Regions from separate parts of the Halobacillus sp. Cin3 genome, predicted to be linked through region 3. Evidence: riboswitches for the same ligand, from Rfam matches in the RefSeq annotation. Region 3 holds a riboswitch; each other region holds the start of a gene.
The links. A riboswitch is a leader RNA that binds a small molecule or an ion and turns the genes downstream of it on or off. The one in region 3 is predicted to bind S-adenosylmethionine.

Region 1: linked by a shared signal. The riboswitch ahead of QMA39_RS05050 (methionine ABC transporter ATP-binding protein) and the one ahead of QMA39_RS17145 (PLP-dependent aspartate aminotransferase family protein) in region 3 are both predicted to bind S-adenosylmethionine.
Region 2: linked by a shared signal. The riboswitch ahead of QMA39_RS03160 (sulfite exporter TauE/SafE family protein) and the one ahead of QMA39_RS17145 (PLP-dependent aspartate aminotransferase family protein) in region 3 are both predicted to bind S-adenosylmethionine.

The regions. Positions count from the first base shown of each region.
Region 1 covers NZ_CAMZMV010000001.1:934,079-944,346, reverse strand. Annotated here, with positions in the region: gene QMA39_RS05095 (RDD family protein) at 124-549, shown strand; gene QMA39_RS05090 (N-acetylmuramoyl-L-alanine amidase) at 601-2,259, opposite strand; gene QMA39_RS05085 (EAL domain-containing protein) at 2,415-3,629, shown strand; gene QMA39_RS05080 (ectoine synthase) at 3,778-4,185, shown strand; gene QMA39_RS05075 (hypothetical protein) at 4,249-4,710, shown strand; gene QMA39_RS05070 (GNAT family N-acetyltransferase) at 4,841-5,422, shown strand; gene QMA39_RS05065 (NAD(FAD)-utilizing dehydrogenase) at 5,415-6,752, shown strand; gene QMA39_RS05060 (iron-containing alcohol dehydrogenase family protein) at 6,977-8,038, opposite strand; gene QMA39_RS05055 (carboxymuconolactone decarboxylase family protein) at 8,136-8,483, opposite strand; SAM riboswitch class I at 8,660-8,763, shown strand; gene QMA39_RS05050 (methionine ABC transporter ATP-binding protein) at 8,838-9,881, shown strand; gene QMA39_RS05045 (methionine ABC transporter permease) at 9,838-10,268, shown strand, end outside.
Region 2 covers NZ_CAMZMV010000001.1:565,635-575,902, reverse strand. Annotated here, with positions in the region: gene cysC (adenylyl-sulfate kinase) at 1-167, opposite strand, end outside; gene sat (sulfate adenylyltransferase) at 173-1,318, opposite strand; gene QMA39_RS03165 (phosphoadenylyl-sulfate reductase) at 1,333-2,061, opposite strand; SAM riboswitch class I at 2,149-2,263, opposite strand; SAM riboswitch class I at 2,461-2,563, shown strand; gene QMA39_RS03160 (sulfite exporter TauE/SafE family protein) at 2,661-3,569, shown strand; gene QMA39_RS03155 (DAK2 domain-containing protein) at 3,812-5,476, opposite strand; gene QMA39_RS03150 (Asp23/Gls24 family envelope stress response protein) at 5,508-5,870, opposite strand; gene rpmB (50S ribosomal protein L28) at 6,111-6,299, shown strand; gene spoVM (stage V sporulation protein SpoVM) at 6,465-6,545, opposite strand; gene QMA39_RS03135 (thiamine diphosphokinase) at 6,570-7,244, opposite strand; gene rpe (ribulose-phosphate 3-epimerase) at 7,350-8,000, opposite strand; gene rsgA (ribosome small subunit-dependent GTPase A) at 8,004-8,885, opposite strand; gene pknB (Stk1 family PASTA domain-containing Ser/Thr kinase) at 8,898-10,268, opposite strand, start outside.
Region 3 covers NZ_CAMZMV010000006.1:91,781-102,048, forward strand. Annotated here, with positions in the region: gene QMA39_RS17140 (aliphatic sulfonate ABC transporter substrate-binding protein) at 1-776, opposite strand, end outside; gene QMA39_RS17145 (PLP-dependent aspartate aminotransferase family protein) at 797-2,575, opposite strand; SAM riboswitch class I at 2,708-2,816, opposite strand; gene QMA39_RS17150 (PLP-dependent aspartate aminotransferase family protein) at 2,893-4,038, opposite strand; gene QMA39_RS17155 (NUDIX domain-containing protein) at 4,097-4,696, opposite strand; gene QMA39_RS17160 (hypothetical protein) at 4,807-4,995, shown strand; gene QMA39_RS17165 (hypothetical protein) at 5,097-6,536, shown strand; gene QMA39_RS17170 (alpha/beta hydrolase) at 7,242-8,006, opposite strand; gene QMA39_RS17175 (SCO family protein) at 8,177-8,758, shown strand; partial or broken gene QMA39_RS17180 (transposase) at 8,982-9,152, opposite strand; gene QMA39_RS17185 (DUF1002 domain-containing protein) at 9,497-10,268, opposite strand, start outside.

The DNA.
Region 1 (10,268 bases), on a different contig from region 3:
TCATGATGTCGAACGTTAACGAAACTGTCACTTCATGATGGCTCACACTCGTGACAAAAGACGGAATAATGGGCTGACCTTATCCAGAAAGAATCCATAGGATACGTACAAGGAGGGAAGTTTATGCGCCGTAAATACTTGTTTTTGAAATTTCTAGGATTTGGCGGGGAGCTGCTCATATCCGGAATATGGGCTGCCCTTTACACGTATCTGCAGGATACCGGGAGGGGATTTGATCCCAATCCTGTATTCTGGCAGGCCTTTATCACGATCCACCTGAGCACGTTGATGGTTCTGCCATTATTCCTACAGGGCAGAACTTTAGGCATGCTGCTGACAAATATGTCTGTCGTATCGACGCATGGAGGAAGCCCCCATGTATTTCAATCCATGGTAAGAGCTGTTCTTGGATTCGGCCCGGTGCTGTTGACCAACGGGTGGTGGCTGTTGGTCTCTGCCGCAACATCCGTATTGGATAAAAAAGGACGGAGCTGGGGGGAACTCATATCCTTTACAACGATGAAGCCAAGAGAAACAAAAGAGAAGTAATGTTCCTGTTTTAAAACGAAAAACCGGTTCCTGTAAAGCAACCGGTTCTATTTATTGGTTTAAATCTTGAATAAGTTTTTGCAGGGTCTGCTGCTGGATTTCTATAGACTTCTGCGTGTATTCGGCCATTCGTTCATAGATTGATAAAACAAGCTGACCATACTGATTGCCGGGTACAGCCCATTTTCCATTCAGCGCAGTCCATGTGCGCGCGCTTCCCCGTGCAACAAGATCGAATCGTGGGTCTACAAGCTTCACCCCTGCTGGAATCGGATCGCTGGAAGCATAGGCATATAAGTGTTGAATCTGAGCGTGGACACCTTCTTCGGGTGTCGAAAAGGATGCCCCGGCAGCTCCACCGCCTACAGCTCCAATTCCTGCAAAATTATTTTGATCTCTTTGTACATCGCCCGTGAAACGGAAATAGTTCGTTTCATGAACGGCCTGGGCGAATGCAATATCCCCTCGTATGCCGTAAAGGTTTCCGTATACCCTATAGTACCTACCAAGCTGTGGAGCATCTGGATAGACCGAACGGACAAATTGGTCAAGCTGACAACCGTCAATCACGCTCTGCCCAAGAATTGTCCATTTGTCCTCCGGTGTTTCAGGGGCTGGTGAATCTGGTAAGGGTGGCAGATCAGAACCCGACCAGATGAAGGCGTCGATGATACCGAACGACTTCAATTTTTGCACAAGAGCTTTCGCATGATCCATTTCTTGAAAAGCGCCGGCTTGAACACGGTAATAGGTGAGGCCGCCAATATCTAAAGTCGTGATAAATGATGGAAATCCGGCAGCGGTAAGCAGGTTCACCCGTTCCTCGGCATTTTTCCTTTCTCTGAACGATCCGGCAATGACCCGGTACAGATCATCTTCACGCACAGGGGATTCGGATTTGTCGGTTCCGGCAAGGATATACGCGTCTGCAATCCCTATCCGCTTTAATTGTTCTACCTGTGATTTGGCATTTGTTTCCTTAGAGAAGGCCCCTGTTTGAACACGGTAATAGACACCGCCTGAGAAGGAGGCAGGCACGATAAAAGCAGCGACACCGTTTTGAGATAAGAATTCGGCTCTTTGTTCTGCGTTTTCTCTGCTTTGGAAAGATCCAGCCATCACTTTGTATAACGTGGAGCGCTCTGGCGATGCGGCGCTGGAAAGCTTCGGCAGCTGTAGAGCTTTGGCTGTTCCTTCCGCGATAGCTCTGGATATGTCGTTGATGAATGTGGAGTTTCTCAGCAGGGCCAGATCGTCGGGGTGATCGACAAATAATAGTTCGAGTAAAAGGGAACTCATATGTGTTTCGCGGGTGACGAACAAGTTGGCTTGTTTCATGCCGCGGTTGTTCACTCTGTATTTCGAAGCCGTTTGATAAATCGTGTTATGGATGATGGACTGGTAAGCTTGAGTATTCGGAGCAAGAGCCCCGTTATAGATATAACTTTCAAAGCCGCTTCCACCGGCGGCATTATTGTGGATCGATAGGAAGAAGTCAGCGTCGATGGCATTAGCGGCCGCTGTCCGCCTGCTCAAGGAAACCGTTATATCGGATGTTCTCGTCATCACAATTTCAGCTTCATAATGCTCCGTAAGATAACGCTGGACGTTGAGGGCAATGGATAGGTTAAAGGTCTTTTCCTGATACCCTCGGTAAACGGCACCTGGATCTGTACCTCCGTGCCCCGGGTCAATGACAATGGTTTTCATATCAATCTTTCTCCTCTCAAGAATCTCTTTTAGTATATGAGTTTTCTTAGATACTTGTATGGATGAAGCGGCAAAATCACCTTGTCAAACACATGCTTTAGCTGGATACGACTTGTATTGTATAATAATAGAATGACGTGAAAAGGAGGAGACTCATGGATCCACTGGATATTGTAGGGAACTTACATAGAATAAAGCCTGTCTTTCAACCGATTGTCAGTGCAATTAATCACGATGTGATCGGATATGAGGTGCTGGCCCGTTATAAAGAGAATCAGACGTGGGAGAGTCTTGGTCCCTTTTTCCATGATACGGACGTGCCGGAGGAATTCAAAGTGGAGGTCGATCAAGTCGTCCTCACTCAAGCGGTCCAAATGATGATGGATAACAGAAAAGAAGGTCTGCTGTTTATTAACCGCAATGCTAAGCAGCTGATGGTGAACAATGGGGATGATCTCCTGCAGTCGCTCCTTCAATTCAAGGACCAGGGGTTTGACCTGAGTCGTATTGTCATTGAAGTGACTGAACATGATTTTGATGAAGACTTTGAAACCCTGAACCACCTTCTGCTGTATTTTAAAACGTACGGTATTCAGATTGCCGTGGATCATGTTGGAGCAAAGAGCTCGAATATCGACCGGATCAGGCTTTTGGAACCCCATATTTTAAAAATTGATACAGGGATCATTCGCAGACAGGATGGAGATGCTTTTCAGGATATCATGTACTCGTTATCTATGCTCGCCCATCGGATCGGGGCGGCTCTTTTATTTGAGAATATCGAGGATGATTTTCAATTGTATTTTGCCTGGAAGCACGGCAGCAGGTTCTATCAGGGATATTACCTTGCCCTTCCATCCTTCGACCCTGTCGGTAAAGGGGCGCTGTCGGTGGATATCAAAGAACGGATGAGCGGCTTTGTACAGCGGGAAAAACGCCTGTTGGAAAATCGCCAGCAGTATGTGAAACATTGGGAAGCAAAGGTGAGGCAGCTCCTGGCCAGGTGGGAAGGACCAAAGAAATCAGATGCGTTTATTGATGGTGTGACAGAGAAGTTTCACAATGAAAGTTTCCGTATGTTCATTTGCCATATGGATGGTCAGCAGGTATCCTCCAACTTCCGTAAAAAAGAAGACGAGTGGTTTGTGGAAACGGATAAAAAAGGATCCAACTGGGCTTTCCGTCCATATTTTCTGGAAAATGTGATGAAAATGAGGGAGTCGCACGCTGGTCTGCTTTCGGACCTTTACTCTGATATAGAAACGAAAGAAATGGTCCGCACATTCAGTTTTCCATTAACCGACCAGCATTTTCTTTTCATTGATTTGAGATACGCCTATTTGTATGATCATGAATGTCTGCTTGCCTGAAGAGCGGCACATTCAACTTCTCGCAGGAAGGCCTGAGGGACCATCGATGACATGGGCCCTCAGGCTTGTTTTGTTTACAGAAAGAGAATGTGATGAAAGGGTCTATGATGGTGGCTATGGAATAAAGTAAGGCAAGGAGGGATAGCTGATGAAAGTGAGAGCACTGGAAGATGTTGTTGGATCCAACAGGGAAGTGGATGGAGGGAACTGGATCAGCCGGCGTTTACTTGTTGCTGAAGACCATATGGGTTATTCTGTCCACGATACTTTGATCAGGGCGGGGACGGAAACGAAAATGTGGTATAAGCATCACCTCGAATCGGTCTACTGCATAGAAGGGGAAGGTGAGGTCGTGACAGCTTCTGATCAAAGGATCTGGCCCATTCGCAAAAACACCTTATACGCATTGGATCAGCATGATGAACACGTGCTGCGTGCCTTCACGGATATGCGGATGGTCTGTGTGTTTAATCCACCTCTACAAGGGCAGGAAAAACACGACGCAGATGGTACGTATCCAGTAGATTCGAAACAAGGAAACCCACCTTTGATGTAAGGGGTTTTTCCCTCTCTGTATTTTTTTGGTAAAATAACAAAAAAGGTAGGAAGGGAGCATGTTATGGAAAAAGCGTTGGATGAAGAAAGTCTGGATCAAATTTCCATTCGAATGAAAAGCCGGAAATCCATGTGGTACAACTTTCTGATTATGGCTTTTCTGGTAGGGGTCTCTCAGCTTTTTTTTGAATCGGTGACTGGAATCATTTATCTTGCGGCCATGCTCTTTTTCGGGCTGTTTTTATATGAAACCTTAATGGCTCGTAAAACGAATGAACAATTATGGCAGATTTGGGAAGAGCGTTGGCTGGAACGGCCGTTTTTATATAGTCTGCGCTCATCATTTTCCCAATCGGCTCAAGTGTGGCTTCCGGCTATTATCACTACGGACTTCTCCTGGGTTATGGCAGTTGTTCTTTCCGTGTTTAGTCTGGGGGTCGGTTTTTATTCCGGGTTTCAAAGGTGGAGGGCCAAAAATTATTATTACCGGATCGCTGCAGGCAAGGGGCAGCCGGCGGTTTCATAGATGTATGAAAACGAGGAAGAATGGGAAAGGCCTTCTTCCTCGTTTTTATTTTTAATCAGATGAATGTGAATCTTTTTTCTAACAGGTTAACAGTTTGGTATTCTATTATTAAGAAAGGGGAGAGGAAATCTTGGATCCTATACATATCGACGTTCCCTATGTTCTGCATACCAAACGCCTTTGTCTACGGAGGCCGGAGGCTGGAGACGGCCAGGCGATTAATGAAGCTGTCCACCGGTCGGAACAGGAATTGAAGCCGTGGCTTCCTTTTGTTCAGGAGATGCCTTCGGTTGAAGATGCAGAAAGCAATGTCAGGCAGGCCCATGCAGATTTTATGGAAAGAAAAAAACTCCGGTATCTTGTTTTTCGCAAGGAAAATGGAGAGTTTGTTGGGTCGACTGGACTTCATAATATTGACTGGGATATTCCGAAGTTCGAAATCGGGTACTGGATCGACACCAAATGGAGCGGACATGGGTATATGCAGGAAGCCGTCCGTGAAATAACGCGGCTTGCTCTTTATGACCTCGGTGGAGCGCGTGTAGAAATCAGATGTGAAAGGGAAAATGAAAAAAGCAGGCAGGTTCCAGAAAAACTTGGCTACCATTTTGAAGGAATGTTACGTAATGATGACCGGTCCGTGGATGGGAAACATCTGACAGATACATGTGTCTACGCAAAGATAAAGGAACGGAGGCAGAAACATGTATGATGTGACCATTGTCGGTGCTGGTGTAGCGGGAACATTTATGGCCTACACCCTTGTCCAGAAACACCCCGGTCTTCAAGTGAAAGTCGTAGACGTAGGAAAACCGTTGAAAGAGAGATCCTGTGCACAGGGGCATGGACAACCTTGCACGTGCTCTGGAGCCTGCGATCAGTACATAGGCTTTGGCGGTCTTGGGAAGTCAGAAGGGAAATTCAATTTTACCAATGCCTTTGGAGGAGAGCTTCCACGAAAAATCGGCGAGCAGGAAACCGACCGCCTTATGAAAGAAGTGGACCGCATTCTAACCGGTTATGGAGGAGACCGAGTGGACACGTATTCAACGGATAACGAGCATGTGAAAAGAAGGGCTGCATGTGGTGACTTGACAGTTTTAACGACGGAGGTACGCCATCTTGGTACTTCCCTGGCGAAGGAGGTATTTCAAAACCTTTATGAACATTTGGTAAATAAGCTGTCCTTTTCTTTTAACAGCCGTGTCAAGTCCATTACACGGCTGGGTCAAGGTTTCCGTCTCGTTACAGATTGTGAGGAGTTTTTAAGTCGGAAAGTTGTGCTTGCGACAGGAAACAGTGGTCGTGAGTGGTTCGCGCGGATAACGGAACCGCTTGGCATCGAACCGAGGGATACGCGACTGGACCTGGGTATACGGGTGGAAATGCGGGGCGGCCAGCTGGATGCTCTCCTAAGGGAAACATTTGAAACGAAACTTTTGAAAAAAACGACACGTTTTACGGCTTACACATACTGTATGAATCCCAATGGCAGGATTATTCAGAAGCATCAGCATGGGCTTGTCATGCCTGATGGCCAGAATTTACGTGAACAGGATATGCCGGGAGACAATTTGAATTTCACTCTGTTTGTCCCGCGTTACTTTCCGAGTCAAAAGCAGGCGGTGGAAGAAGCTTCACGTGTAATCGGTGGAATCAATCGTTCGAGGGGAAGAATTGTTGTCCAGCGCCTCGAAGATTTGAAAAGGGGAAAGGGGACGACTTCTCTTCATACAAACCCCGTGATCCCTTCCCTTTCCGCTGAAGAAGGGTCGCTGATAGAGGAAGTGCCACATATTTATATAGAGGCTCTCATCGAGTTCCTGACCTCTCTTGAAGCAGCGATAGGTGAACCGGTGGATCCAGACACACTGCTTTATGGTCTTGATGCTAAATTTTACGAACCAGTTATTCCAACCAACAGGAATTTCGAAACAGACGTCCCGGGACTGTTTCTGGTCGGAGACTGCTCATCCGTCACTCATTCCTTGTCCCAGGCAGCGGCTAGTGGGATTTATGTAGGAGAGGTAATAGGAGGATAACGGAATCGGCCGTTTTTCTCAGGCTGTAGAAAGAACGTGTCTTCTCGTGGAGCTTCCCTTTTATGTGGAAATTCACGTTCCGCTTACTGGTGGATGCCTGATGCGGGAACGGCCTCAGCTGACTTGGGCAGGAATCACAAACCGTTGTATTGAGCAGTTTCACTTGGAAATGTTCATCCATACTAGGGAATAAGAAAATTGAAAAAGGTTAACCGCATCAGCGGTTAACCTTTTTCAATCTTTGTCATCGCTTCCTCGACTTGAGCTGCATCCATGACGTTCATTAATCGGATGGATTCCCCGGGTTTTACGGCATGTTCCGCTGTTATGGAGATGGCTTCTGCTTTGTTGGTCAAGTTGAAGTCATCGAGGGTTACCGGCAGGTCCATTTCCTGATAATAAGGGGTGAGTGCTTCAATTTCGTCAAAGCGGCCTTCCAGAGCAAGCTGGACGAGAATACCATAAGCCACTTTTTCACCGTGAAGAAAATCGTGGGTTTCAGGTACTTTGGTCAAGCCGTTATGGATCGAATGGGCTCCGGCGATTCTTCCATAACTATCCCCGTACCCACCTACCATACCTCCAGCCATGATAATGGTTTCCGCGACTCTCATAAAGGCAGGTATGACAGCTTGCTGACGAACGGCTTCCACAGCTTCTCTGCCATCTTGTATGAGAACATCCCTGCATAATCTGGCCGCGTGCAGCGCAATGTCTACCGAGATCGGCTTGGAGGCGAGAGACCTCGTAAGAACATCCGCTTCATACCATTTGGCGAGCGTATCGCCGATGCCGGCCCTGAGATAAGGTTCCGGGGCACGAACGAGCAGATCAGGCTCTACAAGCAGCATCCATGTACTACGTGGATAAATAATGTACTCCTCAAAATTTCCTTCATCATCGTAAAACACACTGAGCGGCGTCCAAGGTGCGCAGTTTGAGGCTAGTGTGGGGATGAGCACGGCTGGAATATCCAATTGATCGGCACAGGCTTTTCCGAGATCAAGGACCTTTCCGCCTCCGATGCTGATCAAGACATCACAGCCCCGCAGGGCTTCACTGAGGCGCATGACCTCTTTGTGGGAGCACTCCCCAGCGTAGGCTTCCGATTGGACCGGCATCGTCAGCTTTGGAAAATAGGGCTGTGCAGCCTTCCACGACTGCTCACCGTGAATGATTCCTGCTTTTGAAAAGGCCTGGTTTTCCAGCATTTCTGGAAGATCCCTTAGAATTCCAGGCTCAGCTTTATAAATCGCAGGTGCTCCTTGTACAGTTACGTTTTTCATGGTTGATCACCTCTGGAAATGATATAGCCATCATTATCCAGATGACAGAATAATATGTCAATAACAAAACCGGGAGCAGGCCTCCCGGTTTTGTGAGTTAACGGTTTCGGAATTCATGAAGAATGTTCAGACCTGTGGTTACGGCCTGACTCATGGCAGAGCCTCCGCCATAAGCAGCTGATACACCCATCGTTTCAAGAATTTCCCTGTCTGAACAATCTGCTTCCACGCACTGATCCATATGGTAGGCCATACTGGCTTCATCTCCATCTTTCACACTGATAGCAAGAGCCATTAAGTGCTTGGTGCCCTTGCTCAGTTCTCCGTCTTCAAAGAACGAGCCGGTAAAGTGATTGTATTCCTTTGTGGCCTCCGGCAGGTGTTCGGTAAGGGTTTCAATGCCATTTCTATACTCTTTGAGCAGGTCTTCTCCTTGCTTGTTCATTCTTTCACTCTCCCTTTTCTTTGTTATTCCTTTTATTCCTTACTCTTCCAGACCTTTAAACAGCGTAATAGGCTTCCCGGCATATCTGTCTTCATTGATGAAATGTTGAGAAAATTGTTTACAAATGCAGAATGATGCGTTAAAGTTGTAAATCATAAACGAATAGCAACAACTAATTCTTATCAAGAGTGACTGAGGGAAAGGCCCGTAGACGTCACAGCAACCTTCCATGTGGAGTGGTGCTAAATCCGCCGGAATGATGATTTCCGGGAGATAAGAGTTTGGCTGATAGTTATGCGAAACTCTCTTCTTGATAAGGAAGAGAGTTTTTTTATTAGGTAAAGGAGGATTGTTATGATTTCCATCCAAGAGCTCAGTAAAATTTACACATCCAAGAAAAAACAGGTGATCGGGGTGGACAAGGTTTCTCTTGATATTCAGGAAGGGGAAATCTATGGAATCGTCGGATACAGTGGAGCTGGCAAAAGTACACTGCTCCGATGCATGAACATATTGGAACGCCCGACATCAGGAAAGGTTTATATCGATGACATCGATCTTCTTTCTCTGTCCAAAAAGGACCTTAGAAAAGCACGACAGTCCATCGGCATGATCTTCCAGGGGTTCCACCTTGCTATGGGGAAGACGGTTTTGGAAAATGTGGCCTTTGCATTGAAGGCGGCCGGTAAACCAAAACAGGAACGCAATGATCGTGCCAGGCATCTGCTGGAACTTGTAGGTCTTAGCGATAAAGCCGATCAGTACCCCGCTCAATTGAGTGGAGGGCAGAAGCAGCGGGTCAGTATTGCCCGGGCACTGGCCAACGATCCTAAAGTGCTGCTGTGCGATGAAGCAACTTCCGCACTCGATCCGAACACGACACAGTCAATCCTGAAACTATTAAAAAAAATCAACCGGGAACTTGGACTGACCATTGTATTGATTACACACGAAATGGAAGTGGTGAAAGAAATCTGCGACCGTTGTGCGGTCATGGAAGAAGGAAAAGTGGTAGAACAGGGGGCGGCCTATGAAATTTTTGCCTCCCCTCAAAATGCTTTGACAAAGCGGTTTATTCGAACAGTGATCGATTTCCATGTTCCGGAAGAACTGCTGAAAAAAAGCAGCGGCACCATTGTTCAGATGAAGTTTACCGGCGGACAGGCCGGGGATACGGTTGTGTCGGATCTGCTTCAGAACTATAAAATCAAGGGAAACATCCTGCATGGAAATGTGGATTACATACAGGAAAAAGCCCTCGGCACATTTGTCATGGAATTAACCGGTGACCCGCAGGAAGTCGGGAGAGCCGTGGAAAGTCTGAAAACGATACTGGATGAAGTGGAGGTGCTGAATCATGATCGATCAGCTGATCAACCTGTGGCCCGAGCTGAATAAATCATTTATGGAGACATTGATCATGGTGGGAATCGGACTTGGCGTAGCCGTTATCGCCGGTCTGCCTCTTGGACTGCTGCTTTTTGTAACCGACCGTGATTTATTTTTGGAAAACAAGTGGATCAAAGGAGCTGTGGGCATTTTTGTAAACCTTGTCCGTTCCATTCCATTCATTATCCTGCTTGTGTTCTTATTCCCATTTACTAATTTTCTATTAGGTACGACAACAGGACCGATTGCCGCCTCCGTTGCTTTATCGGCAGCTGCAATTCCTTTTTATGCAAGAATTGTCGAATCATCCGCCAGGGATATCGATAAAGGGGTCATTGAAGCGGCTATCGCATGTGGAGCTTCACCGTGGCTGATTATTAAAGATATTATTTTTCC
Region 2 (10,268 bases), on a different contig from region 3:
GTTTGGATGCCGTGCTCAAAAAGCAGGCGGTTCAAATGGTTTGCAATGCTGGATTTACCAGCCCCTGAGAGGCCGGTGAACCAGAGCACACCACTGAAATGACCGTTTTTACTGCGGTAATCTTTTTTTTGTACGGCAGCTTCATGCCATGTCAAATTCGTCGCCATTCCATTCACCCCTTTACATCCGCTGTCTGTTGTTTAAGGCCTTCAATCAGCACTTCCACAACCTCTGGGCGGCTGAACGTTTTCGGTGGTTTCTGCCCGCTGCGAAGCAGCTCGCGCACTTTTGTCCCTGATAAAATTACGTGATGCTCCTTGCTGTGAGGGCAGGTTTTATGAGAAGCCATTGCTTCACAGGCTTTGCAGTAAAAACTGTGTTCAAAAAAGACGGGGGTTATTTCCAGCTCCCCTTCTTCAAAGTGACTGAAGATTTTTTGGGCGTCATATGTACCATAATAATCGCCGACACCTGCATGATCCCTCCCGACTATGAAATGGGAGCAGCCGAAATTCTTCCGGACAATCGCATGGAAGATGGCTTCCCGCGGGCCTGCATAGCGCATAGCCGCATTAAAGACAGCCAGGGTCACCCGGTTTTCTGGATAATATTCATCCAAGAGTACTTCATAGCTTCTCATGCGCACATCACTCGGGATATCATCGCTTTTCGTTTCTCCTACGAGCGGATTCAGAAATAGTCCATCTACACTTTCCAGGGCCGCTTTTTGGATATATTCATGAGCACGGTGAACAGGATTACGCGTTTGGAAACCGACAACCTTTTCCCATCCGGCCTGTTGGAATCGTTCTCTTGTCTCTTCGGGATCAAGGTAGTAATGGTCTGAATGCTCCCGCTCCGGACGATGGAATACTTCAATTCTGCCACCCACATAAAAATCCGGGCGCTTGTAAAGTTTACTGACCCCTGGATGAGCGTCTTCTGTCGTTAAGTAAACCTTTGCAGCTTCTTTCTGTTTATCCGGCTTGTAAATATCTTCGATTTCAATCACACCGTAGATCGTCCCATCTTTGACAAGTGCCGCTTGACCTTGTAACGAACGGGCCTGCTCTTCAGATACAGGCAGTGTGATCGGAAGACTCCAGGGAGTGCCGTCTTGCAAACGAAGGTTTTCAACGACGTGCTCATAATCATCCTTTGTTAAAAACCCTTGAAGTGGACTGTACGCCCCATTAGCGATTAAATCGATATCACTCAACGCCATCGCATCAAGTTCGATCCTTTGTTCCGGAAGTGTTTCAGGCTGTGCTGTAAAACGATTGATTAACTGCCCGCCATGCGGTTGAATAATGGACATAGATTATCTCTCCTTTATTGTTTCGTATCTCCGGCCGTGTGGAGTCCACACTCCGTTTTATTGAATCCCTGCCATCTTCCTGAGCGGCCGTCATCCAGCGCTTTCGCTGTGCAGGGGATGCATCCGACACTTGGATAACTCTGGTCGTGCAATTCATTGTAATCCAAGCTATTTAGTCGGATATATGACCAGACGTCTTCCCATGTCCAGTGAATTAAGGGGCATACCTTGATGGACCGGAAGCGTTCGTCCTTGTTTACGAAATTCGTATGACTCCGGCTTGCAGATTGTTCCCTTCTTAATCCTGACATCCAGGCCGCTGCTCCTGTCAGGGCTTCTTCCAGCGGTTTGATTTTTCTGATGGCACAGCATTGGTCGGGGTTCCTTTTCCAAAGAGCCGGACCATATTCCTCTGCCTGTTCTTCCACCGTCAACTCCGGCTTTTTCATATGGATGTTCAACTCCGGATATCTCTTTTTCACTTTTTCAATTAAATCATAGGTTTCCTGGAAGTGAAGTCCGGTGTCCAGAAAAACGACGTCGGCATCAGGTTGTGCCTTTGCAATGAAATCAAGCAGTACGATAGCTTCAGCACCGAAGCTGCACGCATAAACGAGCTGTTTTCCATATTGCCCGTAAGCCCATCGAATCACACTCTCTGCCCCTTTGTGTCCATTATCAATGTCCATATGGTGTAAAGGATCGCTGGTGAATGTTTCATATGTCGGTGCACTCGTATTCATAAGCTCCTCCTTTCTTATCTTCAACAAAAAAACCTTTCTTCTGATAGTAAGAAGAAAGGAGAGTCATCATACATGATTCAACCGTTCTTCTTATCCTTCCAAGTGTTGATCACCTGCTGGAATTGGCACAGTTTCTGTTCATGAAGACAGATCCGTTGCCGAGGCTTCCAAGGGCCAGTCCCTCCACCTCTCTCGATAAGAAAAATGTTTCCAGATATTGTTCAAAAGATTTGATTCAAATATTAGACCCGATTTAATGATATGTCAACATGTATTTAAAATATTACTAGTTTTCTGTTTATTTTAATGTAAACCATTGACAAATAGTCATCCATGTTTTAGCTTTGAATATATTATTCATGTACTTAGGAATTCCGCTTTCGGAGCGGGCTACATATATCCTTATAAAGAGCCGGGGGAGGAAACTGGTCTGATGATCCCGCAGCAACCTCGCATAGGAAAAGGTGCTCATTCCAGCAGACGGTGGTCTGAAAGATAAGGAGAGGAAGCTTGACCTCTTCTGGATGAAGAGGTTTTTTTGTGCCTCTTCATGGTTAAAACCAAGTAATCTTATGTGTTTAATCAAAAGGAGAGGTACGATGAAGAAATTACTTATATTTTCACTGGTTGGATTCTTTGCTCAATTGATGGATGGAGCCCTCGGAATGGGGTTTGGTTTAAGTTCCTCCACCATCCTCCTCGCCTACGGAATGGCTCCGGCGGTAGCCTCCGCCTCCATTCATTTGTCCCAGATTGCTACAACGGCAGCTTCCGGGTTTTCCCATTATAAATTCGGAAACGTGGATAAACGGCTCGTTTTGACTCTTGCCCTCCCCGGAGGGATCAGTGCCTTTGCCGGGGCTGCTCTGCTCAGCTGGATTCCAGGTGATTTGATCCGTCCGTACATTTCCATCTTTTTACTAGGGCTTGGCATTTATGTGGTCATCCGCTTTTTGTTGATGAATCGAGTGAAGCCCTTGCAAACTGAAAAAAGACCATTTCGACGGCGCTTCTTGTTTCCTTTAGGTTTCCTGGGTGGTTTTCTTGATGCCGTGGGCGGTGGTGGTTGGGGGCCGGTAAATACTCCTGTTCTCTTATCCAGTAAAGGAATCCTTCCCAGAAAAGTCATTGGCACCGTAGATACAAGCGAATTCATCGTTACTTTATCCGCTACGGCCGGATTCCTGCTTTTCCTTGGGTGGGAGGAGCTGAGCTGGCTGCTTGTGCTCGCCTTTGTGATCGGTGGTGTCATAGCAGCCCCCCTCGCTGCCTGGCTTGTAAAAAAACTCCCCCCTCTCGTGCTTGGTGTGGCAGCGGGTGGATTTATCATTTTGACGAACAGCCGGACACTGCTTACCTATGCCACATGGAGTGAACAGATTATAATTGTTATCTACAGCCTGCTGCTTGCCGGATATGCCGCTGCCGTTATCTTCTCGGTGCGAAAATATATTCAACGGCACCGGCACCCGCATACGGAAACCCGACTAAAAAAAGCGCAGTTCTAATAGAGAACTACGCTTTCAGCCTATAGAACGACAAGCCAAGAAGACAAACCGTCAAGGCATTTTCAGAGGAAGACGTTCTACAGCAGCAGGGCGGCATTTGTCGATTGTTTTATCAATATCCTTTGTGAAACAATTTCTTTCATCTTCCCTCCTTCATTCAGACCATAGACCAATAAATAAGGCTGCCGGGAAAAATCCCGACAGCCTTAAAGCGCTGTTCTCAATTCAGAACCAGTGCTTTTTTATTCAATAGAGAAGATATAACTGTAAATCGGCTGACCACCGTGATGGATTTCCACCTCTAAATCTTCAAAGGTTTCTTCCACATAGGCTTCCAGTTCAGCCACATCCTTATCGTCCACACCTTCCCCGGTAAGAATGGTAAGGATTTCATCTTCATCCTCATCAATCATCTGGTTCAGCAGTGTTTTCGCCGTCATGAGGGCGTCTTTATCGGTCGCTGAAATCTTTCCGTCGGAAATCCCCATAAAATGACCCTTTTCAATATCAAGCCCGTCAATCTGGGTGTCCCGGACCGCATAGGTGATCTGTCCCGTTTTCACTTCTGACATCAAACTAATCATTTCTTCTTTGTTCGTATCGAGATCTGCTTCGGGATTGAAACCAAGCATAGCACTCATCCCTTGAGGAATGGTCTTCGTCGGGATGACAGCCACTTCCGCTTCCGCCATCTCTGCAGCCTGCTCTGCTGCCATCACGATGTTTTTGTTATTCGGAAGAATGAACACACGTTCTGCATGCGCTTCTTTAATAGCCTCCGATAAGTCCTGGGTACTAGGATTCATCGTTTGACCACCCTGGATGATTACGGTGGCTCCGAGGCTTTCGAAAAGTTTTTTCATTCCCTCGCCCATGCTGACGGTTACAATACCATATGGCGCTTTTTTCTCGGGCGCGGCTTTCGCTTTCTTATTACCAACGAGGGACGTATGCTGCTCCCTCATGTTTTCAATCTTCATATTGATCAGGCTGCCATACTTCTGTCCAAGCGTCATTGCTTCACCCGGGTACTCAACGTGGACGTGAACTTTGACCAGTTCTTCGTCAGACACGACAAGCAGGGAATCACCAAATTCACTCAGTCGGTTACGGAAAGCTTCTTCATCATAAGGATTCTCAGCCAGCTTATCCTCTTCGAATTTCACCATGAACTCCGTACAATAGCCGTAATGGATATCTTCGGTATTCATGAAGTCCTGAGCAAGTTTATGGTGTTCGGCGTTTACCATTTCGTTCATGGAAACCATTTCTTCGACATCCGGCATTTCCTCGCCTTTCAAGTTGGCCAGAAATCCTTCATAGATCGTTACAAGTCCCTGGCCGCCGCTGTCGACCACACCGACTTCCTTTAGAACCGGAAGAAGTTCAGGTGTCCGCTTCAGGGAAGCTTTGGCTGCTTCTACGACACCTTCCATGAAAGGAATAAAGTCCTCTTCCTTTTCAGCTATTTCCACAGATGCTTCCGCTGCTTCACGGGCAACAGTTAAGATTGTTCCTTCTACAGGCTTCATCACAGCTTTATAAGCCGTTTTCACACCACCCTGCAGGGCATCAGAGAAATCACGGGTCGTTAACACCTCTTTATTCTCAATGGCTTTTGCAAAGCCGCGGAAGACCTGGGAAAGAATTACTCCTGAATTTCCACGCGCACCCATAAGAAGACCTTTGGACAGAGAAGTGGAAACTGCTCCTGCATGGTCCTGGGAAACGTTTCTCACCTCGTCCGCTCCGGAGGTCATGGAAAGATTCATATTTGTTCCTGTATCCCCGTCAGGTACAGGGAATACATTCAGCGCATCGATCATCTGCGAGTTCTGCTTTAAATAATGCGCTCCCTGTAAAATCATCTCGGCTAATGTTCTGCCGTCAAGCTTTTGTAACGTCACACTTACTTCCTCCTTTGACTGCAACTGCAACCTATTCGCTTGTCACGCGGACTCCCTGGATGAAAATATTGACAGAGTCAACGGACAATCCGACTGTTTTGTTTAATGTGTATTTTACTTGAGATTGGACGTTATGAGCGACTTCCGATATCTTCGTACCATAGCTCACAATAATATACATATCAATGTGGAGGTGATCTTCTTCCTGTCTGACAACGACACCCCGGGAAAAGTTCTCTTTACGGAGCATTTCAGCCAGCCCGTCCCGCAGCTGGTTTTTAGAAGCCATGCCGACGATACCGTAGCACTCTACAGCTGCTCCTCCAGCAATCGTTGAAATAACTTCATTGCTAATCGTTATATGGCCGTATTGGTTGTTCAAATCCACAGACATATAGATCCTCCTTTAGATTCCTCAATTTCTCTCCTAATTATAACACAAGTGAAGGGTGATGAATTTGTGTTGACTGTTGAAAATAAGCCGGTTATCCCCTAATATACTTTGAAACAATTCAATCTGTCTGTCAAGAAAAAATTCTTGATATAATTGTTCGGAGATTATTGCAAAGCCTACATACATATGATAAAGTTACTAAGTATCTGATGATTTTTGTATGTAACAGGAGGGATTTTCATGGCACGTAGAAGTGTTCTATCTGGTAAAGGTACACGCGCAGGTAACCACCGTTCACACGCGATGAACGCTAATAAACGTAAATTCAAAGCAAATGTTCAAAAAGTACGCATCCTTGTGGATGGCAAGCCTCAGAAAGTTTACGTAACAGCGCGTGAACTTAAATCTGGTAAAGTCCAGCGCGTATAACAACGAGCTGAAAAAAGCACCCGTTCTGCGGGTGCTTTTTTTCTTGCCTTTATATGATTATGGCAGTCCCCGGGAGCGTCTACTCCGCCCCCAAAGACCACCGAATCGCATCAGGGCCTTCCGGGAGACACCTATCCTCTCCCTTCAGGCACGTATGGCCCGGAGCTAATCCTTTTTAAAAGTACTTATGACTGCGCGCACTATCCCCCCGACAAAACGCGGGAGTTTAATGGTGTAAAATTTCAAAAGAGCCCCCTCCTCCTAAGTGAACTAATGCGAACTCCCTTTTCCGTGATCCATTGAGTCTGTACTTCTTATTACTAAGAGTATGCCTGACTCAAATGAAAAAGTACCTGTATCTTCAACGAGCCTGTTGGAGATACATAAGGTGGACCCGAAGGGCAGATAAGCCTTGGAAAGTGGATAATAAAAGCCGTTGAGCGTCAGCTCCTTCACCTCCAGGGTCACAGGAAGAAAAGATAGATAGGGATAATGTGGGTCCTCATTGATTTTATGCGATCCGGACGCTGCCATTTCCACCTGGTTCTGATGATCCACGATAACCGCCTTCACCCCTTTTTTCATTAACGGATACAACAGCTGAATATTCGCTTGGGAATGGTCCATCCTTCCTCCCGTCACTCCGAGTAATACGATATGCTCTGCTTTCCGGTTCAGTGCCTCATTAATCGCAAGCTCCAAATCTGTCTCATCCTTCTCGTCCGGATATGTATGCATCTTTCGGGCCTTATCTTTAATCTTCTGATAGGAAGCAGCGCTGACCGAGTCAAAATCGCCGACGGCCACATCAGGGATTATTCCGGCTTCTACAAGCACTTCTGCTCCCTGATCTGCTCCGATCCATTCTACATCTTCCTCTGCCCATCGTTGGAAGCTGGGGATATAGGTTTTCGGCCCTCCACCGACTACGATGATTTTTTTCACGTATGCTCATCCTTTCTATAGAAAAAGCCCAAAGGATTCTCATCGATCCTCTGAGCTCTTTCAACTAAGACTCCAAATGCAGAGCCGCTTGGTTTTCCCTGTTATTTACAACGAGTCGCGGATCCCTTCAATGGCTTTTTTCCTGTCCGATTGATTAAAGACAGCACTGCCTGCCACAAGAACATCCGCTCCTGCTTCTGTGCAGAGACGGGCGGTCTTCTCGTTGACTCCGCCGTCCACTTCAATTTCATAGGAGAGGCCGTATTCGCTTCTTAATTGAGCCACCTGACTGATTTTATCAAGCATATCAGGAATAAATGCCTGACCGCCAAATCCTGGATTCACGGTCATCAATAAAACAACGTCCACTTCCCTAAGAACCGGACGGATCATTTCGACCGGTGTCCCGGGATTGATGACTACGCCCGCTTTCACTCCGAAGCTTTTGATCAGCTGCAGGGTGCGGTGGAGGTGAGGAGAAGCTTCCTGATGGACGGTAATGATATCCGCTCCCGCTTTGGCAAAGGCCTCTATATAGGCGTCCGGGTTCTCAATCATTAAATGGACATCAAGCGGAAGGTTGGTGACCGGCCTTACCGCATCCACAATCAGGGGGCCTATTGTTATATTAGGGACAAAATGGCCGTCCATAACATCCACATGAATGTAATCCGCTCCACCTTGGTCCACATCCTGGATTTCTTCAGCCAGTCTTGCAAAATCAGAAGATAAGATGGAAGGTGCAATTTTTGTCATTCCTTAATACCTCGGCTTTCTATTCTGGATTTCCTGCATGAACTGCAGGTAGTGGTCATAGCGGTGCTCTGATATAACGCCGTTTTCCACACCGGCTTTCACCGCACATTTAGGCTCTTTATGATGCAGACAGCCTCTGAACTTACAATCATTTTGTACTTCTACAAATTCCGGGAAGCACTCCGGCAGCTGTTCAAGCTCTAAATCCCCAAACTCAAGGGAGCTGAACCCCGGCGTATCGGCCACTAGCCCACCGGAAATGTCATACAGTTCCACGTGGCGTGTCGTATGCTTTCCTCTTCCAAGACTTTCAGAGATTTCATCCGTGTCGATGGAAAGACGGGGGTCGATGGAATTCAGCAACGACGACTTGCCGACTCCGGACTGCCCGGCAATCACCGTTGTCCGCCCAGCCAGGTGTGCTTGTATCTCATCCATGGAATGGGAATCGTTCACAGCCGACAAAATGACCGGGTATCCGACCTTCTCATACTCGGCCTTATACTGCTCCATTTCTTCCACCATAGCGCTGTCCAGCTGGTCCATCTTGGAAATCACGATAAACGGTTCGATCCGTTTAGCCTCAACGAGAACGAGAAATCTGTCCAGGAGAAGCGAATTAAAATCAGGATGGATGGCTGATGTTACAATCAACGCTTGGTCGACGTTGGCTATCGGCGGTCTTACAAATTCATTTTTCCGGTCATGGATGGATAAGATGTAGCCCTCTTCGTAGTTGTCCGCCTTAAATTCCACCATATCCCCGACGAGAGGGGACACTTTTTTCTTACGGAAGTTTCCGCGCCCACGGCATTGATAAACCTCACCGTCATGAAGCACGTAATAAAAACCGCTGAGAGCTTTTATAATTTTTCCGGTTGCCACTTGATCACCTTCTTAATAAGGAACATTTCCTTCATCAATCACTTCATCACCTCGCTGCACACGGTAAGACGCTTCCCCGCCTTCTTCTATAATCAGTGTTACATCAAAAGAGGTGGTTTCTGTGATGGTTTCTTCCACCACTGGTGTCTCCATATCGTTTTCATAATCGTCGACATAAATCAACACCTGCTGTTCTGTTTCTTCCGATTCCTCATTAAACGGAACTTCCAACGTTACGTTTTCTTCTCTCGGAGGTTTCTCCTCCGGCCCTTTGGATATGGTGATGGTTACTGTTGAACCTTCTTTCACATCGGTATACGCCTCCGGAGCCTGTGTAATCACCTCTCCAGCAGGTACAGTCTCCGAGTAGCTCTCAGCAACTTCAACGTCCAGGCTGCGGTCCTTTAAATATTTCTCCGCCTGTTCCTGGGTCATCCTGTCCAACCGTCCCAGATTAATGGTCGGGGGGCCGGTACTGACGCGGAAAATGACTTCCTCTTCTTCCGGAATCACGCTTGCCCCCGGGTTCGGAGAAAGCTGGGCGACAATTTGACCAGCCGGTTCATCGCTGGAAACAGGAATACGTTCAATCCCTGCGTACCCCTTATCCTGGAGTTCCTTATCGACCTGGTCATATTCTTCACCCACATAATCCGGGAATTCTTCCCGTTCTTTTCCTTTACTCGTATAAATCGTGACTTCTGTTTCTTCTTTCACTGTCATACCGGGTTCAGGATCTGTCGTAATAACAAGTCCCTCTTCCACTTCATCCGAAAACTGAGACTCACGGCTGACCATCAGGTTCAAATCACTCAGTTCACTGTAAACCTCTTCATATTCCCTTCCGTCAAGGTCTTCAGGGATGGTCACATCGGCAGGCTGAATGATTCCCGGTGTGAAATACAGGGCAGCTCCGCCTCCTAGTATGATCAGAAGCAGGAATGTCAGGACCCATGGCCAGATCTTTCTTTTCTTCTTTTTCTTTTCTTTATCGACCGGTTTCTTTTCCTCTGCCGGCTGCTGATGATGCACTTTTGTATCCTTGACCGGCTGATACTCACCGGTATGGATGATTGTATGATCTTCTGTGTGATCCCCGTAGGCTTCGTTCGTAATGACAGGGATGGCTTTCGTTTTTTCCTCCTCATCTTCCTCCGGCAGTTCAAAGGGTTTTTCATCCCGGCGGTAGGGTTCAAGTGAGGTCTCAATATCCTGTTCCATTTCCACCACGGTGGGATAACGGTGAAACGGATCTTTGGCCGTTGCTTTCAATACGACATTTTCCACACTCTGCGGCAGGTCAGGATGCCATCGTTTCAACGAAGGTGTATCATGCTGCAGATGCTTAAGGGCAATGGATACAGGAGACTCGCCTGAAAAAGG
Region 3 (10,268 bases):
TCGGCCAGGATTTCAGCGGCTTCATCCGGGTGTTCTACTGTCCACTCCCGCGCTTTTTCGTAGGCTTTAATCACATCTTTGACGACGTCAGGATGGTCATCCGCAAACGCAGAACGGACGTTCAACGTTCCGTACGTATTGAATTCAGGCTTACGGTAAAACAACTCTGCCCCTGCTTCCAGTTCATTACGTGCCATGTGGGGGTCAAGCCCTGCCCATGCATCGACATTGCCGGAGTTCAAGGCAGAAGCCCCTTCGGGATGCTGCAGATTGACAAGCTCAATATCATCCACACTCAGTCCGTGGTCCTTCAAAGCACGGACAAGGAAAATATAAGGGTCGGTTCCAAGCGTGGCGGCAACTTTCTTCCCTTTCAAATCCTCTACAGAAGAAATACCAGAATCCGGATTCGTCACTAAAGCCGTCCATTCCGGCTTGGAATAGAGATAGACGGATTCTACAGGAGCATTATTCGCTTTAGCCATCAACGCAGCCGCTCCGGCTGTAGAACCAAAATCAACGCTGCTTGAATTCAAAAACTCAAGCGCCTTGTTGCTTCCCTGGCTGAGCACCCATTCCACTTCGATGCCCTGTTCTTCAAACGCTTCCTCAGCCCATCCCTTTTCTTTAAGGACCAGACTGGTTGGAGAGTAGTAGGCATAATCAAGGGTCACCCTATCCGGCTGTTCCCCCTGCCCCTCGGCATTACTTGAACATCCGGCAAGCCCGACGGCCGCTGCTGCACTGAGGACAGCTATGGCTTTTTTCCAATTCATCTTTTTACCCCTTCCCTTGTTTAAATTTCGCATGCGTACGTATCTATGCTTCCGCGCAGCCGCTGTGCTTCTTTGTAGGTACAACGGTTATGGACAACTTCCAGACCTGCTTCACTGGCGATTTCCGCTGCTTTTGGAGAAATGACACCTTCCTGGAGCCAGAACACACCGGGCTGAATGTCCGCTGCCTCCCGGGCAATCTCAATGGCGGCCTCAGGGCTCCGGAACACTTGGACGACGTCGATGCTGAATGGGATCGATCTCAAATCCGGGTAAGCTTTCTCGCCAAGCACCTCTTCCTCCCGAGGGTTCACCGGGACGATCTGATACCCGAGCCGCTGCATTTTTCTTGCGAGACGGTGACTCGGACGGGAAGGCTTTCCACTGAGGCCGACGACAGCCAGTCGTTTCGGGCGTGTTTCTCCTTCTTCGGTGATCTTCGCAGAGCTGAGTGCCCATTTAATGACACCTTCATCATTCTCAGTAATTGCCCGCTTTCCGGAATCATTGCCTGTTGCCTTGGCAATGGCCCGATCAAGGTCATTGATTAAATCCTTACTGGATTCGAGTCCGATGGAAAGACGAATCAGCTCTTCCGTCACCCCACTCGCCGCAAGCTCTTCGACGGAAAGCTGCTGGTGGGTCGTGGACGCCGGGTGGATGATCAGAGATTTCGCATCGCCGACATTGGCGACATGGGACCACAACGAGATGTTGTTGATCACCTGACTCCCAGCCTCTCTGCCTCCTTTGATTCCAAATACGACAATGGAACCGTAGCCGCCCTCTAAATATTGATTGGCCAGTTCATGGGCCGGATGGTTTCTCAAGCCTGGATAGGAAACCCATTCCACATCAGGGTGCTCCGCCAAGTATTCAGCCACTTCCCGGGCATTATCTGAATGACGTTCAACACGAAGGTGAAGAGTTTCAAGTCCCTGCAGCAGAAGGAAAGCGTTCTGCGGGCTGAGGCAGGAGCCAAAGTCACGAAGCAGCTGGACTCTGAGTTTTGTAATGTAGGCGAGCGTGCCGAAATCGGCTGTATAAACAATGCCGTTGTAGCTCGGATCCGGCTCTGTAAAAACAGGGAATTTCCCATTCCCCCAGTCAAACTGCCCGCCGTCTACGACTACACCTCCGATAGCTGTTCCATGCCCCCCAATCCATTTCGTAGCCGAGTGGACGACAATGTCAGCTCCGTGTTCAATCGGACGGCACGTGTAAGGTGTGGCAAACGTGTTATCGACGATCAATGGAATCTGATGCTCATGGGCAATGGCGGACACCTTCTCAAAATCAAGCACGTGAAGACTCGGATTACCGATGGTCTCAGCGAAGACGGCCTTCGTATTCTCATTGATGGCCTGTCTGAAATTTTCCGGATCGACCGGGTCAACAAAATGAACGTTAATGCCATATCGCGGTAAAGTGTTGGCGAATAAATTATAAGTTCCGCCGTATAAATTGGATGCTGCCACGACTTCATCCCCCGCACCAGCTACATTCAAAATGGCCAGGGCAATGGCGGACATGCCTGAAGCCGTCGCTACCGAGGCTACTCCGCCTTCCAGAAGAGCCATACGTTTTTCAAATACGTCCACCGTCGGATTACCGAGTCGGGAGTAAATATTCCCCGGTTCATCGAGGGCAAATAGACTCTGGGCGTGATCGGTATCATGAAACACATAGGATGTGGTCTGGTAAATCGGAACGGCCCGTGAACCTGTCGTAGGATCCGGTGACTGTCCTCCGTGCAGAGAGATGGTATCAATATCGTATCCTTCAAAAGAGTTGGTCATTGTATGTCCTCCTAAAGTTTATTATTCACATCATTTTAATCAGTTTTAAAATCAAGTAGTCCTTTGAGCATCTTTATTCATGCAAAAAGCCCTCTTCCATATAAGAAGAGGGCTGAACGTGCTGATATCCTCCTCTTATCTACCAGATCCATGATCTGTAGGACTTGGCACCTTTTCAAACCGATGTTTGAAGGTTGCCGGGCTTCACAGGGCCTATTCCCTCAGCCGCTCTTAATAAGAGTACTAGTTATTTAATTTTGATTATGATGAGAATTATAGCTGACCGTCTGCATTAATGTCAATAACATTCTGAATTTTTATTTTATTGAAGTGTCGATAGTGCTTTTCAGCTGATGAATGATATCTTCACCGCTCTCAATTCCGATAGATAAGCGGATGACGTAATCGTTCACTCCGATTTTTTCGCGTTCTGATTCTGACAGAGCCCTGTGTGACGTACGGACAGGGTACGACACGGTCGTCTGGACACCAGCGAGTGTCGGCGCAATTTTGATCCATCCAAGAGATTTGAAAAAGGCTTCCACATCCACGCTCTCATTGAGCTCGATGGTAACAATCGCTCCATGGCCACGTTCAGATACGTATTCAGGATAAAACACCTTTTTGACCCCATTATGCTCCCGAAGAGCCTCTGCGACACTCTTTGCATTCGCAGACTGCTGTTTCATCCGGAGGGCAAGTGTTTTGGCCCCTCTCTGGGTCAACCATGCTTCAAATGGACTTAAATTCGCACCGAGGGTCACGATTTTCTGGGATGCTTTGGAAATCAGTGCTTCCGAACCGACCAGAACACCGCACGTGACATCACTATGACCACCTATGTATTTCGTAGCACTGTGCACAACAAGGTCCACTCCATACTCATAGGGCTGGACAAGATAGGGGGTGGCGAAAGTGTTATCCACCATCGTCTTTAAGCCGTGTTTTTGAGCGAGACTGCTTAGACCCTTCAAGTCTTCCACGCGTAGGAACGGGTTGGAAATCGATTCTGTATAAAGCAGATGTGTATGAGGCTGGATGAATTTCTCCACCTCGTCCAAATCGTTAAAGGATACCATGGTGACGTCGATTCCGAAGGAGGGCAGTTCTTTAGTCAGGAGTTTGTGCGTACCTCCATACACATCTTCTGCAGCTACAATATGGCCTCCGGGTTCAACAGCCGCCAGAATTCCTGCAAGGATGGCTGACATTCCCGAGGAGGAAGCGACTCCAGATGGGGCACCTTCGAGCTCAGCAACCGTTCCCGCAAGTTCATCGGTATTCGGATTTTTTTCTCTTGTATATAAGTATGGACTCTCCCCTTCATAGTAACTTTCCAGATGGTCGAGGTCCTTGAACGTAAAGGCGGATGTCTGATAAATCGGTGTCGTCTTGCTGTTATGCACCTGTGATTGATCCTGTTTATGGTGGACAATTTTTGTTTCAAAGCTTGGATGTGTCATTCGTCGACTCCTTTCTGATCACTTAATCAAAAATTATATCGATGGAGAGGTGTTATTGTCAAAGTTTTTCGACATATTCAGACAAAGCCTTCAGCAAGTGACTTTGATAGGCAGGGGTATGAGGAACAAATGATTCCACCTTCATCCTTTCTTTTTCTCCGGTGCAAATCGAAACACCTACAGCCATTTCCCTGTCTCCGGTCATCAAGGAGGACAACTGGTCCAGAGGGATGGCAAGTACGTCAGCCACTTCAACTCCGACCGGTAGATCCCCACCAGGCCAATGATAGAAAAACAACCGGCAGATTTCCCGGTCCACCTTGTCTTTCCCAATCAATTCCTCCTTTACATATCCGGCTGGTGTTAAAGCAGAACGTTCCAGGGACAGCCCCAATTCTTCCTGGATTTCGCGCAGTCCTCCCTCGATCAATCCCTCTCCTGCTTCGAGGTGTCCGGCTGCCGTTATATCATACAATCCGGGATAATCTTCTTTATCAAAGGCTCTTTTTTGAAGCAGGACATGCCATTTTGAATCGATTTTCTTTACAAACCAGCAGTGAAACGTTTCGTGCCAGTCTCCATCTCTATGAACGTCCCCTCGTGCCTTGACACCCGTTTTTTCTTCCTTTTCATTAAAAATATCCAGCAATTCCTCCATCTTTGAATCCCCTCTCCCTATGTACGGATTTCCCTGTAATTACTATCTATGATATCCAGAAGTTTAATTTTACAGCAAGGAGGAAATCTTAAACAAAAGGAGGTGGGACGATGAGTGAAAATGAAAAGAAAACCCGACGCGGGCGTGTCGAACAATCGAATGAGGCAGCAGAAGCCTTCAACCGTTCAGCAAAATTTAATCAGGCATTTTCCCATGAACCCCCGGAAGCTTTACAGGAAGACCACAACCATTCGGAAGGAGATTCCCTTCTCCACCATTATTCCGATGAAGAGAAATAACCTGCGTTGATCCGCGGGTTTTTTTTGATCTCTCAAAAATATAGAAAATTCTGTTAGTATGGAAGGGAGCGTGACACGTAGGAGGAAAGGATGAAACCATCATGCGGGAAAACACAAAAAAATGGATCATCATTGGTGCTGTTCTGATCCTCTTTGCCGGAGGGACATACGTCTATACTGACTCCCAGGACTCCGTCAAATTGGTTCACAAAGAAGACAGCTCCTTACATAGGAAAGCAAAACCGGTCGATATGGAGAACGTGCCAGGCAGCTGGAACGAAGTCGAGTCCGAGGAGCTTCTGAATGAGTTCTTTGAGGGGCGCATCCCCGGCCTGGCCCTTGCACGGGAAGAAGGGCTGACCACAACAACTGAAACTTCGGCTTCGCTGCCGGGTCGTGACGGCAGAGCTCAGATTTACGAAGTATGGCATGGGGAACAATTCATCCACTTCTTGTACCGTATCGATTTATCTGCCCTCGTTTCTGAGACGGAGGAAACGGAGGGGATCGGGAATATGCCGTCGCTGCATTCCATCCATATAGAAGCAACAGAGGATAATGGTGCCCAGACATTGGACCTCAGGCAGGAAGGGGTCGGTAACCAGGAAGCTGTGATCTACGAAAACCGCCTGTATGGGGCAGTCTCCACCCCTCCGGTCAATGACCCTTGGGAACTCAATGATTTTGAGACGAAAGTTGAAGAGGTTAACCGGACTGTTCCGACATCCCTGACGTTTCAAATTGACGGGGAGACCTATGAAACAGAAGCCGCACCTGTTTCTTATGTAAACAATGAGGAAGCGAATATCTTGAAAACATTCACCACCACCGGGACCTACGAAAAAGATGGTCTTGCCATTGAACCCGAAGAAGTCCAGATCCGAGCATCCTATGGAAAAGTGAGAATGGCCATTGAAGATGAAGATGATGTGTTCAATCATACGATGAATTCCTATTTTAAGATGGACACAGGCGAGAAGATCCCGGTATTTCTCGGTTATGATCAGGAAGAGAACGCCGGCACTTATGAAGGGCGGTTTCAACCATTAGAAGAGATTCCTGAAGAGCTTACGCTTGTTGTAGAAGATATCCACCTTAAGGAAGATGCCTCTTATTCGTTTACTGTAGATATAGACCGTATGGACTTGAACGCGTCTACTTCTACACGGATCAGCGAAAAAATCGGAGAAGCGCGCCAAACGGATATTTACCTGGACAGCGTGGAAACAACAAGTGACCAGCACATGAGCTTGGAATTGAGCTACAGCCCGCACGACTACCACCAAAACGAAAAGCTGGTCGGAGAATCATTTCATCCCCTTCCTGCATCAGGAAAAGGGCAGGAAGAACCTTCTTCTTCCGTTTCTGTTCTGGGAGATAACGGCCAGGAAGTCCAGGCCGATTATGCAGGCACAGATGGGATGGCCACAATATCTTTCCCAACCCACAACTTCCAGGAAGCCTCGACGCTCACTGTTACCGTCAACCAGATGGTGTATGGAAAAGAAGTCGACACGACCTTTGATTTAAAACCCCAATAAGAAAGCAGAGGCACAGCTTTACCTTCGGGTTTTTATATGTATCCAGGAACTCTGAACATTCTCTTTGCGCACAAACGTCCATAGGAGAACGTACTTTGTTCCCATGATTGACATTATGAAAGAGGTCGCGTGGAGCGTTCGGTGGTGACGCCTGCGGGAACAGCGCGAGCCGAAGATCCACTTGGTCAAATGGTTTTTTTGACCAAGTCAGCTGAGGCCGTGCCCGCGGCAAGCACCCACCGATAAGCGGAACGTGACCACCTACACGCTACAGGAGCATGACCCCGGGATGAAAAAATATCTTTCAGCTTGTAGAGAAACCTTTTTCTAGTGACTCCAAAGGAGTGGTCATCAATACTTGGTCATGGATAGGATTTTTCCCACACAGGCGGCAGAAACGCAGCTTGTACTGTTCTTTTGAAACCGCGAAGGAGCTATGCTCAACGTTCTCTTTTATCATAGGATAAAGCTGTCTTTCCACAGGCATCGGCACGAGGAGCGTTCGGTGGTGACGCCTGCGGGAACAGCGCGAGCCGAAGATCCACTTGGTCAAATGGTTTTTTTTGACCAAGTTAGCTGAGGCCGTGCCCGCGGCAAGCACCCACCGATAAGCGGAACGTGACCACCTACACGCTACAGGAGCATGACCACGAGATGAAAAAATATCTTTCCAGCAAGCTGAAAGCAGAGGCACAGCCTCTGCTTTTATAATGCGTCTATGAATTGAGATGCGGCTTCATTGAAGCGGTCATAGTGAGTCGCAGGTGTCTGATGATAGGCGTCCTCGATGACGACCATCTTCGCCTGCGGACACGCCTGATAAAAATGACTGTGTTCACTGATCCAGAACTCCTTGCTTCCATAAACGAGAAGCAGCGGCTGGCGTAAGTTCTCCAGCCGGTGGCTGCAGTCATAATGAAGTGCCCGGTCATAAAAGGCATGCCATGCTTCCGGATCCGACTTCGCCATATGTTCATTCAGCTCCCGCTTCAGTTTTTCATCCTTGAAATGAGAATGACTTAACAACTTAGCGAGGGTTTCAGGACTTTTCTCCACCCAGTACATCCCCCCGTGGAACTCAAAACGAAGCCCGCCGGTTTCAACTTTTGGAAATCCTCCTGCAAGAATGACTGCTCTGGCTCGCTCAGGGTAGGTTAAAGCCGTCTCCTGAGCCACCATTCCTCCACATGAATAACCGGCGATGACCGCAGATTCCAGCTGGAGATGATCCAGCAGACTGATCACCTCCCGGGCATACCAGGTAATGTCAGGGGAGTGTGTCACCACATCAGAATCTCCGTTCCCACTCAAATCCGGTAGAAGGATGCGGTACTTTGCTGCCAGCTCGTGCTGCATTTTAAACACCATCCGTCCCATTCCCGGCGGATGGATGAAAACAACCGGCTGCCCTTCCCCTAAATCCTCATAAAACAATGCTTTTCCGGAATGGTTGTCCGTGTAATAAGGCATACCCTGTCACTCCCTGATCGATTATCATGGACCCTTAGGATTCCCGGGACTGAAAGGGTTATACAACCAGGTATATTTGTCCAATTTAAGAACAGTCCCTCAGCCGATTGACACGTTGTTTAAGGCGGTCGTAAACTAGAAGAGACTTTATAACCTGGAAGGAGAAACCTATGAAGCGCTTGTTACTGTTAGGCGGATTGCTCAGCCTCGCCCTTATACTTGCGGCCTGTGGATCCAGCGAACTTGAAGATACATTGGATTGGGAGACCCAGTCATTCGAAGGGACCACCCAGAATGGGGAATCCTTTTCCACAGATGAACTGGAAGGCGAAGTATGGCTGGCGGACTTCATTTTCACCAACTGCAACACGGTCTGCCCGCCTATGACAAGAAACATGGTGAAAGTGAAAGAAATGTTGAAAGAAGAAGGCATCGATGTACATAGTGTCTCATTCAGTGTAGACCCGACCGTCGACACACCAGATAAGCTGAAGGAGTTCGGAAGCAAATACGGCGTGGATGAATCCAACTGGACATTTTTGACGGAATATACCCAGGAAGAGATTCAAGACTTTGCACGGGAAAGCTTCAAAGCCTCTGTTTTAAAAACGGAGGGCAATGACCAGGTCACCCACGGCACATCCTTTTATTTAGTAGGAGAAGACGGGAAAGTCCTGAAAAAATATAAAGGGGACACCGACGTTCCTTTCGAACAGATTGTCGAAGATACTAAAACTGCCGTGGATTCATAAACAAGAAGCCGCCCTCCTCATAGGGAGAGCGGCTTCAGCTTGTAGAGAAATCTCTGTTTCTTTACAAGCTTTTTTCTTTCTTACCGCTTTACCGCCAGGAGCGAAAGCCCCCTTCCCTTTCCGCGGACGAGCGCCCGAGCTTCCTCGCAAAACCCACGCTCGGCGATCTCGGACCACTCGTTCTTCCGCAGGAGTGGAAGGGGCACCGCTCATTGGGAGTTCTTTAACATCGAAAAAGACTCTCCTCCACCCCGCTCACCCTTGCTGGATGGAGGACAATCTTTTTCATATTCCGGCAGGCAGCCGTCATCAGCGCCTGTTCTTTCTCTTTTTCTTTTCCACGCAAGCGGCAATAGCGAAGCCCATGCCGTTCTTTTGAATCTGCGAACCTGCGTAGTGCGCAGTCTCTCTCCTCTATATTCTAACTCCGGCCCGAGGAGCGTTCGGTGGTGATGCCTGCGGGAACAGCACGGGCCGAACATCCACTTGGGCAGGCGACCTTCCTGTCCAAGTTAGCTGAGGGCGTGCCCGCGGCATTCACCCACCAATAAGCGGCATGTGACCATTTACACGACTAATGGACAACTCTAACTGGTTAACACAGTCTTTTTCTACAGCCAAAAGCCGCTCTCCTCATAGGGAGAGCGGCTTTTCTTTCGGCAGGCGTCCTTCCTGACCAAGTCAGTTGATTACCTGCCCACGGCAGACATCCACCGATATAAAAGCCGGAGAACCGGCTTAATTGAACAAGGAGCTTATGAAGTTCTTCAAAGACTGGAAGAAGCTTTGAACGGCACTGCGGAAGCTGCTCCAGAACCCATCATCATTAATGATATCCTGGATGCTTCCCGTCAGATCATCCAGTTGGTTTTTCACTTGATCGAAATTGATATTCAAATTTCTCATTTGATCAAACAAATCCGTCAATCGCTGGCGGTCTTCTTCACTCAGTTCGATGTTCAGCGTCTGCAGCTGCTCCTGAACAATCTGCTCGACCTCTTCCTTCGTTGCTGGATCCTGCTCAGCAATGGCTTTCTTGATTTCCGTCAGCAGTTCGCTGACTTTATCCTGATCGATCCCCTCTTCTTCTGCAATATCTGTTGCAATATCCAGTTCATCGCTCGCGACTTTCATACGGCTCTCATCCAGTTTCACTCCTTTGGCATCATACGCTTTGTAGATCCCTGTAAGAGCGGAATGTCCACTCACTTTCACAGAGGAAGCCACCAGCACTTCAGCGTTTTCGACGCCGGCAGTGAGGAGAGCATTCGTATACATTTCTTTTGTCACCTGTGTTATGTTATCTTGTGTAACGATTTCAATGGACAATCCTTCTCCGTTGTCCTTATGAAGGATTTTCACAGAAGAATACATATTCGAATTTGGATTACCACCGATGTACTCATTCAGATCCTGTCCGTTGACCGAAAACTCGTCGACCTGTTCATGCTGGTCCACCTTGAGTAAGTCCGCCACCTCAGATTTCTGCGCTTCTGACAGGGCTTCACCG